Xanthobacter dioxanivorans: one gene and its partner. The protein of the gene in region 2 interacts with the protein of the main gene of each other region in a pairwise test. Links are inferred from orthologs where the notes say so. Each region holds a gene or a part of one and is shown on either strand. Other genes may lie near its edges.

The links. Proteins that work in one complex are often made in the same cells at the same time.
Region 1: the proteins of EZH22_RS26870 (region 2) and rplK interact in binary tests that used the Escherichia coli proteins (3 or more experiments, as listed by UniProt). The link is inferred for Xanthobacter dioxanivorans from one-to-one orthologs.

What each region holds. Positions count from the first base shown.
Region 1 is NZ_CP063362.1:3,483,097-3,487,037, reverse strand. What follows is about bases 1,039-3,941. They hold rplK (50S ribosomal protein L11), read right to left. Parts: upstream 2,764-3,941; coding sequence 2,314-2,763; downstream 1,039-2,313. Other genes in these bases: secE (preprotein translocase subunit SecE), read right to left, coding at 3,478-3,675; nusG (transcription termination/antitermination protein NusG), read right to left, coding at 2,930-3,460; rplA (50S ribosomal protein L1), read right to left, coding at 1,610-2,308. Also shown: rplL (50S ribosomal protein L7/L12), read right to left, coding at 1-346; rplJ (50S ribosomal protein L10), read right to left, coding at 417-935. UniProt on the Escherichia coli protein: Forms part of the ribosomal stalk which helps the ribosome interact with GTP-bound translation factors.
Region 2 is NZ_CP063362.1:5,763,727-5,771,354, forward strand. Bases 2,871-5,671 are described here. They hold EZH22_RS26870 (50S ribosomal protein L11 methyltransferase), read left to right. Parts: upstream 2,871-3,709; coding sequence 3,710-4,633; downstream 4,634-5,671. Other genes in these bases: EZH22_RS26865 (GGDEF domain-containing protein), read left to right, coding at 2,871-3,645; EZH22_RS26875 (hypothetical protein), read right to left, coding at 4,735-4,911; EZH22_RS26880 (thioesterase family protein), read right to left, coding at 5,074-5,583. Also shown: acs (acetate--CoA ligase), read left to right, coding at 1-1,930; more of EZH22_RS26865, read left to right, coding at 2,392-2,870; EZH22_RS26885 (FAD-linked oxidase C-terminal domain-containing protein), read left to right, coding at 5,798-7,210. UniProt on the Escherichia coli protein: Methylates ribosomal protein L11.

The DNA.
Region 1 (3,941 bases), 2.3 Mb from region 2 along the record:
CCTTCTCGAGCTGGGCCTTGAGCTTCTCGGCCTCGTCCTTGGAAACGGCTTCCTTGACGGGCTTCGGAGCGCCTTCCACCAGGTCCTTGGCTTCCTTGAGGCCGAGACCGGTGATGGCGCGCACTTCCTTGATGACCTCGATCTTCTTCTCGCCGGCGGCGGCGAGGACGACCGTGAACTCGGTCTGCTCTTCCACCGCGGCGGCGGCAGCGGCCGGGGCAGCGGCAACGGCCACGGCGGCGGCGGCGGAAACGCCCCACTTCTCCTCGAGGAGCTTCGCCAGCTCGGCGGCCTCGAGAACGGTGAGGGAGGACAGCTCGTCGACGAGCTTGGTCAGATCAGCCATGGGAATACGTCCTTAGATAGGTTCGGATTTGGATATTGCGAGATCGGGCCGCGGTCACGCGGCCGTGTCCTCACGCAGCTTCGTCCTGCTTGGCATAGGCCCCGAACACGCGGGCGAGCTTCGTCGCCGGTGCCGTGGTGAGCTGCGCGATCTTGGTCGCCGGGGCCTGGATGAGGCCGACGAGCTTTCCGCGCAGTTCGTCCAGGGACGGCAGTGTGGCGAGCGCCTTCACACCGTCCACGTTGAGGGCCGTGGTGCCCATCGCTCCGCCGAGGATGACGAACTTGTCGTTGGCCTTGGCGAATTCGACGGCAACCTTCGGCGCCGCCACCGGATCGCTGGAATAAGCGATCACCGTGGGCCCCTTGAGCAGGGACGCCACGTGGGCGACGTCGGAGCCTTCCAGAGCGATCTTGGCGAGGCGGTTCTTGGCCACCTTCACGGTCGCACCGCTTGCCTTCATCTGCCGGCGCAAGCGCGACATCTGGGCAACGGTGAGGCCGGAATAGTGGGCGACCACGACGACGGACGTGCTCTTGAACACATCCGTGAGCGTCGTGACGAGCTGTTGTTTTTCCGCTCGATCCACGTCTGGCTCTCTTTAAGCCTGTGGCGGCTCCTTCGCCTCCGAGGAGGCACCGGACCCGCCGGTTGCGCCTTGCCGCGTTCCACGGCCAACCTGTCGTCACGACATGAAGGCCGCGATCCGCGACGCTCACATGCCCTGTCCCCTCATGCCCGGGCACGGAAAACCGTGTCGCGAAGCGCAAGGCGCTGGTTCCGAACCGATCTTCATCTTCGCGCGACACGAGCCGGCGAAGGCCGAAATCCGCTCTTCCCCGTCTATGCTGGCCTCCCAAAGCCCGCCTCGGCGAGGCGGGTGCGGAAATTAAGCCTTGAAAGAACGCCAGATTGAGCGAACATCAGGGCACCGGCAGTCTCGGACAGGACTTCCGTCTGTTCACGATCCGTCAAAGTTGACAGGTCATTACAGACGATAAGGCCGGGCGGGCGAACCCTCCCAGCCCTTCCGCCCACTCAAGGGCGAAAGCTCCACACTTCAGAATCTCCCGCATGTCGCCACGCAGGAGAGCGGCGCTTATAGCCGACTTCGGCACGCTTGTCACCCCTGGCACTTGACAAATCGCAAAGCCTGCGATCGCACCGGCCAACGGCGGCAGCGGCGCCCCGTATCCCCTTCCCGCGCAAACAAAAAAGGGAGGCTGCGTGGCAGCCTCCCTGCTTGTCCGGGACGAAACCCGATCAGGCGGTGAGAACAGTCGCCGGCTCCACCTTGATGCCGGGGCCCATGGTGGAGGAGACCGCCACGCGCTGCAGGTACGTGCCCTTGGCGCCGGCGGGCTTGGCCTTCACCACCGCGTCCACAAAGGCGCGGATGTTCTCGGCCAGCTTGTCGGCCGGGAACGAGGCCTTGCCGATGCCGCCATGGATGATGCCGGCCTTCTCGACGCGGAACTCCACCGCGCCGCCCTTGGCGGCGGCGACGGCGCCCTTCACGTCCATGGTCACGGTGCCGACCTTCGGGTTCGGCATCAGGCCGCGCGGGCCGAGGATCTTGCCGAGACGGCCGACCAGCGGCATCAGGTCCGGGGTGGCGATGCAGCGATCGAAATCGATGGTGCCGCCCTGGATGCTCTCCAGCAGGTCCTCGGCGCCGACGATGTCGGCACCGGCCGCCTTGGCCTCGTCGGCCTTGGCGCCGCGCGCGAACACGGCGACGCGCACGGTGCGGCCCGAGCCGTTGGGCAGGTTGCACACGCCGCGCACCATCTGGTCCGCATGGCGGGGATCGACGCCGAGGTTCAGCGCAACCTCGATGGTCTCGTCGAACTTGGCCGTGGTCCGCTCCTTGAGCAGCGTCAGTGCCTCGTCCAGGGGGTAGAGCTTGACACGGTCAATGCCCTCGTTGACGGCGCGGATGCGCTTGCCTTGCTTTGCCATGGCGCTCACCCCTGAACCTGCAGGCCCATGGACCGGGCCGAACCTTCGATCATCTGGACGGCGGCCTCGACGGTCTCGCAGTTCAGATCCTTCATCTTCTTCTCGGCGATCTCCGCGAGCTGGGCGCGCGTGACCTTGCCGACGAAGGTGCCCTTGCCGGGCGTCTTCGAGCCGGAGCCGGGCTTCTTCTTCGTCTCGAGGCCGGCGGCCTTCTTGAGGAAGTAGGAGACCGGCGGGGTCTTCAGCTCGAAGGTGAAGGAGCGGTCCTGGTAGGCGGTGATCACCACCGGGATCGGCATGCCCTTTTCGAGCTGCGCGGTCTGGGCGTTGAACGCCTTGCAGAATTCCATGATGTTCAGGCCGCGCTGACCGAGCGCGGGGCCGATCGGCGGGGCCGGATTGGCGCTGCCGGCGGGCACCTGCAGCTTGACGTAACCCGTAATTTTCTTCGCCATTTCACAACTCCCCAAATGCGCCGCGCGCCCCCTCGGGGGCTTGCGGCCGGGATCGCGTGGTGCGGATCAAAGGGCGCTTGGCGAGACGCCCCCTCCCCTCCCACGCCGGTGCCGCCACCCAAGGCGGGGGCGCCAGGTACGGCGGCGCAACCGCCGCCGATTGCGCTCAGACCTTCTCGACCTGAGCGAATTCCAGTTCCACCGGCGTCGCGCGGCCGAAGATGGACACCGCCACCTTCACGCGCGAGCGGCTTTCGTCCACCTCTTCCACGATGCCGTTGAAGGAAGCGAAGGGCCCGTCGGCCACCTTGACCGTCTCGCCCACCTCGAAGGTAATGGAGGGCTTCGGCCGCTCGATGCCTTCCTGCACCTGCTGCAGGATGCGCATGGCCTCGGACTCGGAAATCGGCATGGGCTTGTTGTCGGCGCCCAGGAAGCCGGTGACCTTCGGCGTGTTCTTGATGAGATGGAAGGCCTCGTCGGTGAGGTCCATCTTCACCAGCACGTAGCCGGGGAAAAACTTGCGCTCGGTGTCCACCTTCCGGCCCCGGCGTACCTCCACCACCTTCTCGGTGGGCACGAGGATCTGCTCGAACAGGTCGGTGAGATTACGCTGCTCGGCCTGCTCGCGGATGGAGTCGGCCACCTTCTTCTCGAAGTTGGAATAAGCGTGAACGATGTACCAGCGCTTCGCCATGTCTGCCGCCCTTCCGCTCAGTGCCCGAGGGTGAGGAGGGTGGAGACGCCGAACCGGATGATCTGGTCGACGATCAGGAAGAAGATCGAGGCGAGAAGCACCATCACGAACACCATGGCGGTGGTGATCAGCGTCTCGCGCCGCGTCGGCCAGGTGACCTTCGCCGTCTCGGCGCGGACCTGCTGAAAGAACTCGACGGGACTGTTCTTCGCCATGACGCTCTTCGCCACCTGTGCCGGGCGGCCCCGCCGGAAAACCGGCAGCCGCCATATCAATGCCGCGGCGCATGCGCCGCTGGAATTTGCTCGACCCGCCGGCGCCGGCTCTTGCGAGACGTTGCTTCGGGATCCTTCGGGCGGCCCAAGCTCGCGCCCCGCCCCTCGGCTCGCTGGACCTGCCGCTCTTTTCAGGAGTGGCAGGAGTGGAGGGACTCGAACCCCCAACCCCCGGTTTTGGAGACCGGTGCTCTAACCAGTTGAGC
Region 2 (7,628 bases):
GTCCGCCTGGGCTCAGAAGGCATACGTGGACGACGCGCACTATCAGTCCATGTACGCCGCCTCCGTGAACGACCCCGATGCCTTCTGGGGCGAGCACGGCAAGCGCATCGACTGGTTCGATCCCTTCACCAAGGTGAAGAACACCTCGTTCGATCCGGGCCACGTATCCATCAAGTGGTTCGAGGACGGGGTCACCAACGTCGCCTACAACTGCGTCGACCGTCATCTGGACGAACGCGGCGACCAGGTCGCCATCATCTGGGAAGGCGACAGCCCGGACGAGAGCCGCAACATCACCTACCGCGAGCTCTACGGCGAGGTGAACAAGCTTGCCAACGTGCTGCGCAACCGCGGCGTGGAGAAGGGCGACCGCGTCACCATCTACCTGCCGATGATCCCCGAGGCGGCCTTCGCCATGCTGGCCTGCGCGCGGCTCGGCGCCATCCATTCCATCGTGTTCGGCGGCTTCTCCCCGGACAGCCTCGCCGGCCGCGTCTCCGACTGCGGCTCCAAGTGCCTCATCACCGCCGACGAGGGCCTGCGCGGCGGCCGCAAGGTGCCGCTGAAGGCCAATGTGGATGCGGCCATCGACCAGATCGACGGCGGCGTGGACCACGTGATCGTGGTGCGCCGCACCGGCGGCAAGGTGGACATGACCCCCGGCCGCGACGTCTACTACGACGAAGCCGTCGCCATGGTGACGGACGAATGCCCGGCCGAGCCGATGAATGCGGAGGATCCGCTGTTCATCCTCTACACCTCCGGCTCCACCGGCAAGCCGAAGGGCGTGCTGCACACCACCGCGGGCTATCTCGTCTATGCGTCCATGACGCACCAGTACATCTTCGACTATCACCCCGGCGACATCTACTGGTGCACGGCCGACGTGGGCTGGGTGACGGGCCATTCCTACATCGTCTACGGCCCGCTCGCGAACGGCGCCACCACCCTGATGTTCGAGGGCATCCCCAACTATCCCACCGTGTCCCGCTTCTGGGACGTGGTCGACAAGCACAAGGTGAACATCTTCTACACCGCGCCCACCGCCATCCGCTCGCTGATGCAGGCGGGCGAGGAACCGGTGAAGCGGACGTCGCGCGCCTCCCTGCGCCTGCTCGGCTCGGTGGGCGAGCCGATCAATCCTGAAGCCTGGGAGTGGTACTACCGCGTGGTGGGCGAGGAGCGCTGCCCCATCGTCGACACCTGGTGGCAGACGGAGACGGGCGGCATCCTCATCACCCCGCTGCCGGGCGCCACGAAGCTGAAGCCCGGCTCGGCGACCCTGCCCTTCTTCGGCGTGCTGCCGGAAGTGGTGGACGCGGAAGGCAAGGTGCTGGAGGGCCCCTGCGAGGGCAACCTCGTGATCGCCGACAGCTGGCCCGGCCAGATGCGCACGGTCTACGGCGACCACGAGCGCTTCGAACAGACCTATTTCTCCACCTATCCCGGCAAGTACTTCACCGGCGACGGCTGCCGCCGCGACGCGGATGGCTTCTACTGGATCACCGGCCGCGTGGACGACGTGATCAACGTGTCGGGCCACCGCATGGGCACGGCCGAAGTGGAGAGCGCCCTCGTCGCCCATCCGAAGGTGTCGGAAGCGGCGGTCGTGGGCTTCCCGCACGACATCAAGGGACAGGGCATCTACGCCTATGTCACCCTGATGGAGGGCGTGGAGCCCACCGAGGAATTGCGCAAGGAACTGGTGGGCTGGGTCCGCCGCGAGATCGGCCCCATCGCCTCCCCGGACCTGATCCAGTTCGCGCCCGGCCTGCCCAAGACGCGTTCGGGCAAGATCATGCGCCGCATCCTGCGCAAGATCGCCGAGGACCAGTTCGAGAGCCTCGGCGACACCTCGACCCTCGCCGATCCCGGCGTGGTGGAGGATCTGATCAGCAACCGCCAGAACAAGCGCGACGCCGCCGCCTGACGGCCGGAAGCGGAAAGCCGCTCGGGTTGGATCAACCCGAGCAGCACACTCGCCGGTCCATTCAAGGGAACGCGAACGGATTGCGGATCGGTTCGACCAGGACCCGATGAGGGGGAGACAAAGATCCCACCTGGCACGGTCGCGGCGCCTTCCCTCCCCCGACATCCCCGGCTTATTTCATTCCCCGACCGCCCCCGCCGGCGTGTCCCCATCCGTCACAACCACCCGAGCACCGCGCGCGCAAAAGCTCCGCAGCGCATCCTCATCCTCTCGCAAACGGCCGCGTACCGAGGTATCATGCTCCTCGCATCGAGGTTCGCGAGCCCCGGCGCATTTACATGGTCCCAATTGCGCCGCACCCCGGATACCATGTGGATGCAGCGTGCGCGCGTCGCACATTGCGTCAGATCCAACCATCCGACAGCCGGAGGACACCCGGCACACGGGCAATTTCAATCCCCATGGCCGCCTCCAACATCATCCTGCTTCTCGCCGAGATGCTGGTCTATTTCGGAGCCATGCTCGCGCTGTTCCGGCTGCGCCAGACGCTGGGAATCGGCGTTTTCTTCTGCGCCCTGGGCACGCTCCATTTCATGGAGACCTACCTCGCCGCCGCCTATTACGTGCAGATGCCGTTCGGCATCTCGCTCTCTCCCGGCTCGGTGGTCCTTTTCTCCGGCAAGCTCGCCCTCCTGCTGCTGGTCTATATCCGCGAAGACGCGCGGGTCGCACGCCAGCCGATCTACGGCCTCCTCCTCGGCAACCTGCTGCTGATCGCCCTCGTCGCCCTGCTGCGCCAGCATGGGGTCGTGCCGGCGCCGGGCACGCCCGGGGACCTGTCGTTCATGGACCAGCTGGGCGCGCTGATGGTGTGGAGCACGGTGCTGCTGTTCATCGACTGCATCGCCATGATCCTGATCTACGAGCACCTGACGCCCCGGCTCCGCCGCTGGCCCATCCTCACCATATGGACCACGTTCGCCATCGTGCTCACCTTCGACCAGGCGGGCTTCTTCGCAGCGCTCCACCTTGCCATGGGCGTTCCTTTCACCGCGGGCTTCGGGGGTTGGGCGGGCAAGATCGTCGCCGCCGGCTTCTATGCGCTGATGCTGACCCACTATCTCAGCCGCTTCGAGAATGTGGGAACGGGACCGGTCCGGCGCCTCTCGGACATCTTCGACGCGCTCACCTACCGCCAGCGCTACGAGCAGCTGGAGGCCATCTCCCGCCGCGACGCCCTTACGAAGGTGCTGCACCGTGGCCAGCTCGAACCGCTGGGGCGCGACCTGCTCGCCGTCGCGAAGACCACCGGGCGCCCGGTGAGCCTGCTGCTGATTGACGTGGACGATTTCAAGGACGTGAACGACCAGCACGGACACCCCACCGGCGACGAGGTGCTGCGCATCCTGGCGGAGACCCTCACCGATGGCCTGCGCCAGGGGGACTACGTGGTGCGCTACGGCGGCGACGAATTCGCGGTGTTCGCCCCCGGCGTGTCCCATGCGAACGCGCTCCAGGTCGCCACCATGCTGTCGCAGCGCATCAAGGATGCGGCGCTGCCGGCCGGCGTGCCGCAGCAGACCCTCTCCATCGGGGTCGCCACCTCGCCCCGGGATGGAGAGAGCTTGACGGAACTGCTCGACGCGGCCGACAAGCGCCTTTATGTGGCCAAGGCGGCCGGGCGCGACCGGGTCATCGGCATACAGGCCGTATGACCGGCCTGGCCTGCGTCCATGACCGCGCCGACGACCAATGCCTCTCACGGATGATCCGCCGCCCATGCTCGAAGGCCTGCCCCCGAACGATGCCACCCATGTGATGCGGGTCGCCGCCCCGCGGATCCCGGCCCAGCGCATCGCCGACCTCATCTCGGAATCCTTCGATCCCGCCGAGGTGGCGGTGGCCAATTTCGAGCAGGCCGAGGATGACTGGGTGGTGGAGGTGTTCGCCGGCGCCGCCTTCGATGCCGAGATGCTCCGCGAACTGGTGGAGGCGGCCGCGGGGCCCGCCATCGCCGCGACGGTCACCTTTGGCGATGTGGAGGAGAAGGACTGGGTGGCGGCCAGCCTCGAGGGGCTCGTCCCGGTGACGGTGGGCCCGTTCGTGGTGCACGGCGCCCACGACCGCGCAAAGGTCGGGCCGAACCGCGTCGGCATCGAGATCGAGGCCGCCCTCGCCTTCGGCACCGGTCATCACGGCACCACGCAGGGCTGTCTGCACGCCATCGTCGATGCCGCCCGGCGCGGCCGGCCAAGGCATGTGCTGGATGTGGGCACGGGTACCGGCGTGCTCGCCATCGCGGCGGAGCGGCGCTTTCACACGAAGGTGGTGGGCAGCGATATCGATGTGGTGGCAGTCCGCACGGCGCGGGCCAATGCGCGGGCCAACAGGGCGCCTGGCGTGCTGATGCTCCATGCCGCCGGAGCCGAGGCGCGGGCGCTGCGCGACAACGGGCCCTACGACCTCATCCTCGCCAATATCCTGCTGCCGCCGCTGAAGCGGCTGGCACGGCCGCTGCGGGCGCTGCTTGCGCCCGGCGGCCGCATCGTCTTGTCAGGATTGCTGACGTCGCAGGCGCCCGCGGCGCTGGCCGCCTACCGGGCGCAGGGCCTGCGGCTGGTCTCGCGGCGGAACATCGAGGGGTGGACGACGCTCACCCTCGCGGTGCGGGCACAACGGCCGCACCGTCACGTCGCATCCTGATCGCCGCTGCGGACGGAGAACTCGTCACGCGACAGTCGCGCACCTGCCGCCGATCCGCCCGGCCCATGACGGCCCGGGCGCATCCGGCTTCGATCGTGAATTCAGGCGATGGGATCGCGGCCGTTAAGCTGCACGTAGCGGGCAAGTTCACGCTCGGCCTGCTCCATGCGAGCAGCGACGATGGCTTCCATCAAGCGGGCAAAAAAGCCCTTCTTCGGGGCGACGGCAGCCTTCGGCGCGGACGCGAAAGTCTTGGTGGTATAAGTGACGGCGCTCATGAGAGGCCTCCTGCATATGGTCCTGCGGACCCTTGATGCAGCGCAATATACGATGCGCCGCACTGCAGCAGAAGCGCCGCTATCTCATGCCTGCCCTGCATTCCGCGCAAGTGCCCCCGGAAAATGCCCCTGGGGCACGTCCGCCCGCCGGGCCGGTGCAGGTCACAAGCGCGGCGACATGCCCACGTGCCGGCCGATTCCCTCGGGCGTCGGCAAGGCGGCATGGGAGGCGCGCATGGTGGCGATGCGCTCGAGCACATCGTCGGGGAAGGGCATCACATGACGCGTCTTGAGGTTCACGTGGAGGGCCATCTGCTCCGACGTGGCGGACACCCAGCCTTCGGTGGCATGATGCAGCGACTGGAACAGGTGAAGGCGCTTCTCGTCATAGTCCACCAGCCGGAGCGCCACCCGCACGGGTGAATCGGCTGGCAGCTCCCTCAGGTAGCGCACATGGGACTCCGCCGTGAAGAAGGAGGCGCCGCGCCGTCCGGCATAATCGGGACCAAGGCCGAGAAGGCTCAGCGCCTCGTCCATCGCCCGATCGAAGATGAGTGAATAATAGGCCATGTTCAGATGGCCGTTATAATCGGTCCACTCTTCTTCGACCCTCATCGAGGAGGAGACGAAGGGAGCGAAGAACAATGGTTCAAAGTCGATCCGGTCCAGCATGGCCGCCTCGCCTCGTCTGCCTGAATTTGCCGCTTGTGAAAGCACTCTGCCGTGATACGAGGCATCCGTCACCCTGGAAAATCGGCGCGAAGAGCGAATCAAAAAAGTCACTGTCAAGGTAAATCTGTTCTTTTTCGGCCCAACCATACCGCACCGCGCCCGCCGGCCCGTTCCCACGCGGCCTGAAGGGGAAGGCAAAGTTAAGGATTCGTAAATGGTTGTTGCAGCCGCTAAATCCGAGCCCGCGCTTCAAGAGCGAATCGTCGAGGCCATCGAGAGCTTGCGATCCCTCCTTGATCACAAGCTCGTGACCAACCTCGCGGTCCGGGAACAACACGCCAACATCACCACCTACCTGCCCAACGAGCCGGCAGATGCGGTGGTTTTCGCTGAATGCACAGAAGATGTGCAGGCGATCGTGCGGATTTGCGCGGATCTCGACGTGCCGGTCATCCCCTGGGGCGCCGGCACCTCGCTGGAAGGCCATGTGAACGCGCCGCTCGGCGGCATCTGCGTGGATCTCTCGCGCATGAACCGCATCCTCGCGGTGAACACGGACGACCTCGACTGCGTCATCGAGCCCGGCGTCACCCGCAAGCGGCTCAATGAGGAGCTGCGCGACCAGGGCCTGTTCTTTCCCCTCGACCCCGGCGCCGACGCCTCCCTCGGTGGCATGGCCTCCACCCGCTGCTCGGGCACCAATGCCGTGCGCTACGGCACCATGAAGGACAACGTCCTGTCCCTGAAGGTGGTGACCCCCGCCGGCGAGGTGCTCACCACCGCCACGCGCGCCCGCAAATCCTCCGCCGGCTACGACCTCACCCGCCTCTATGTAGGGGCGGAGGGCACGCTCGGCATCATCACCGAGATCACCCTCAAGCTCCACGGCATCCCGGAGGCCATCTCCGCCGCGGTCTGCCCGTTCCCGACCGTGGAGGCGGCCTGCAACACGGTGATCGCCACCATCCAGAGCGGCATCCCGGTGGCGCGCATCGAGCTTCTGGACGAGGTACAGGTGAAGGCCTCCAACGCCTACGCCAAGCTCGATCTTGCCGAAACCCCCACCCTGTTCCTCGAATTTCATGGCACCGAGGCCAATGTCCACGAGCAGGCGCAGCGCTTCGGCGCGCTGGCGGCGGAATATGGCGGCGGCCCCTCGGTGTTCGCGGTGAAGCCCGAGGAGCGCTCGAAGCTCTGGCAGGCGCGGCATGACGCCTACTGGTCGGCCCTGCCCCTGCGCCCCGGCGCCAAGGCGGTGGCGACCGACGTGTGCGTGCCCATCTCCCGCCTCGCCGAATGCGTGATGGAGACGAAGCGGGACATCGTCGAGATGGGCCTTGTCGCCCCCATCGTCGGGCATGTGGGCGACGGCAATTTCCACACCACCCTCATGGTGGACGTGGCCGATCCGGACGATTTCGCCAAGGCGAAGCTCTATATGGCGCGCCTCATCGAGCGGGCCCTCGCCATGGGCGGCACCTGCACCGGCGAGCACGGCATCGGCCAGGGCAAGATGAAGTACATGGCGGCCGAGCACGGCGGGGAAGCGCTCGAGGCCATGCGTGCCATCAAGCGTGCCCTCGATCCCAAAAACATCATGAATCCGGGGAAGATCGTCGCGATCTGATCGCAATCCCTGCGCATAGGAAAAGCGGTCCCCATGTGAGGGGCTGGGCCTCGGGGGGCGGGCCTCGGTGAGAAGGTCTCGGGGAGACGGGCGTGCAGGGCATACTCATCAGTCTCGCCACGGCGGTGATCCTGGCCATCGGCGGGGCGTTCGCTGCCCCGTACGTGGTTGACTGGAACGCCTGGCGCGGCACGTTCGAGACCGAGATGGGCCGCGCGCTGGGCCTGCCCGTGGTCATCCGCGGCTCCATCGACGCGGAGATCCTGCCCGCCCCGCGCATCCGCCTGCGCGACGTCACGCTGGGCGACGTGGTGTCCACCGGCGGCACGGTGCGGGAGCTGAGCGCCGAACTCTCCCTTGGCGCGCTACTGCGGGGCGAGGTGCAGGCCACCGGCGTCAGCCTCGATCGGCCACAGAT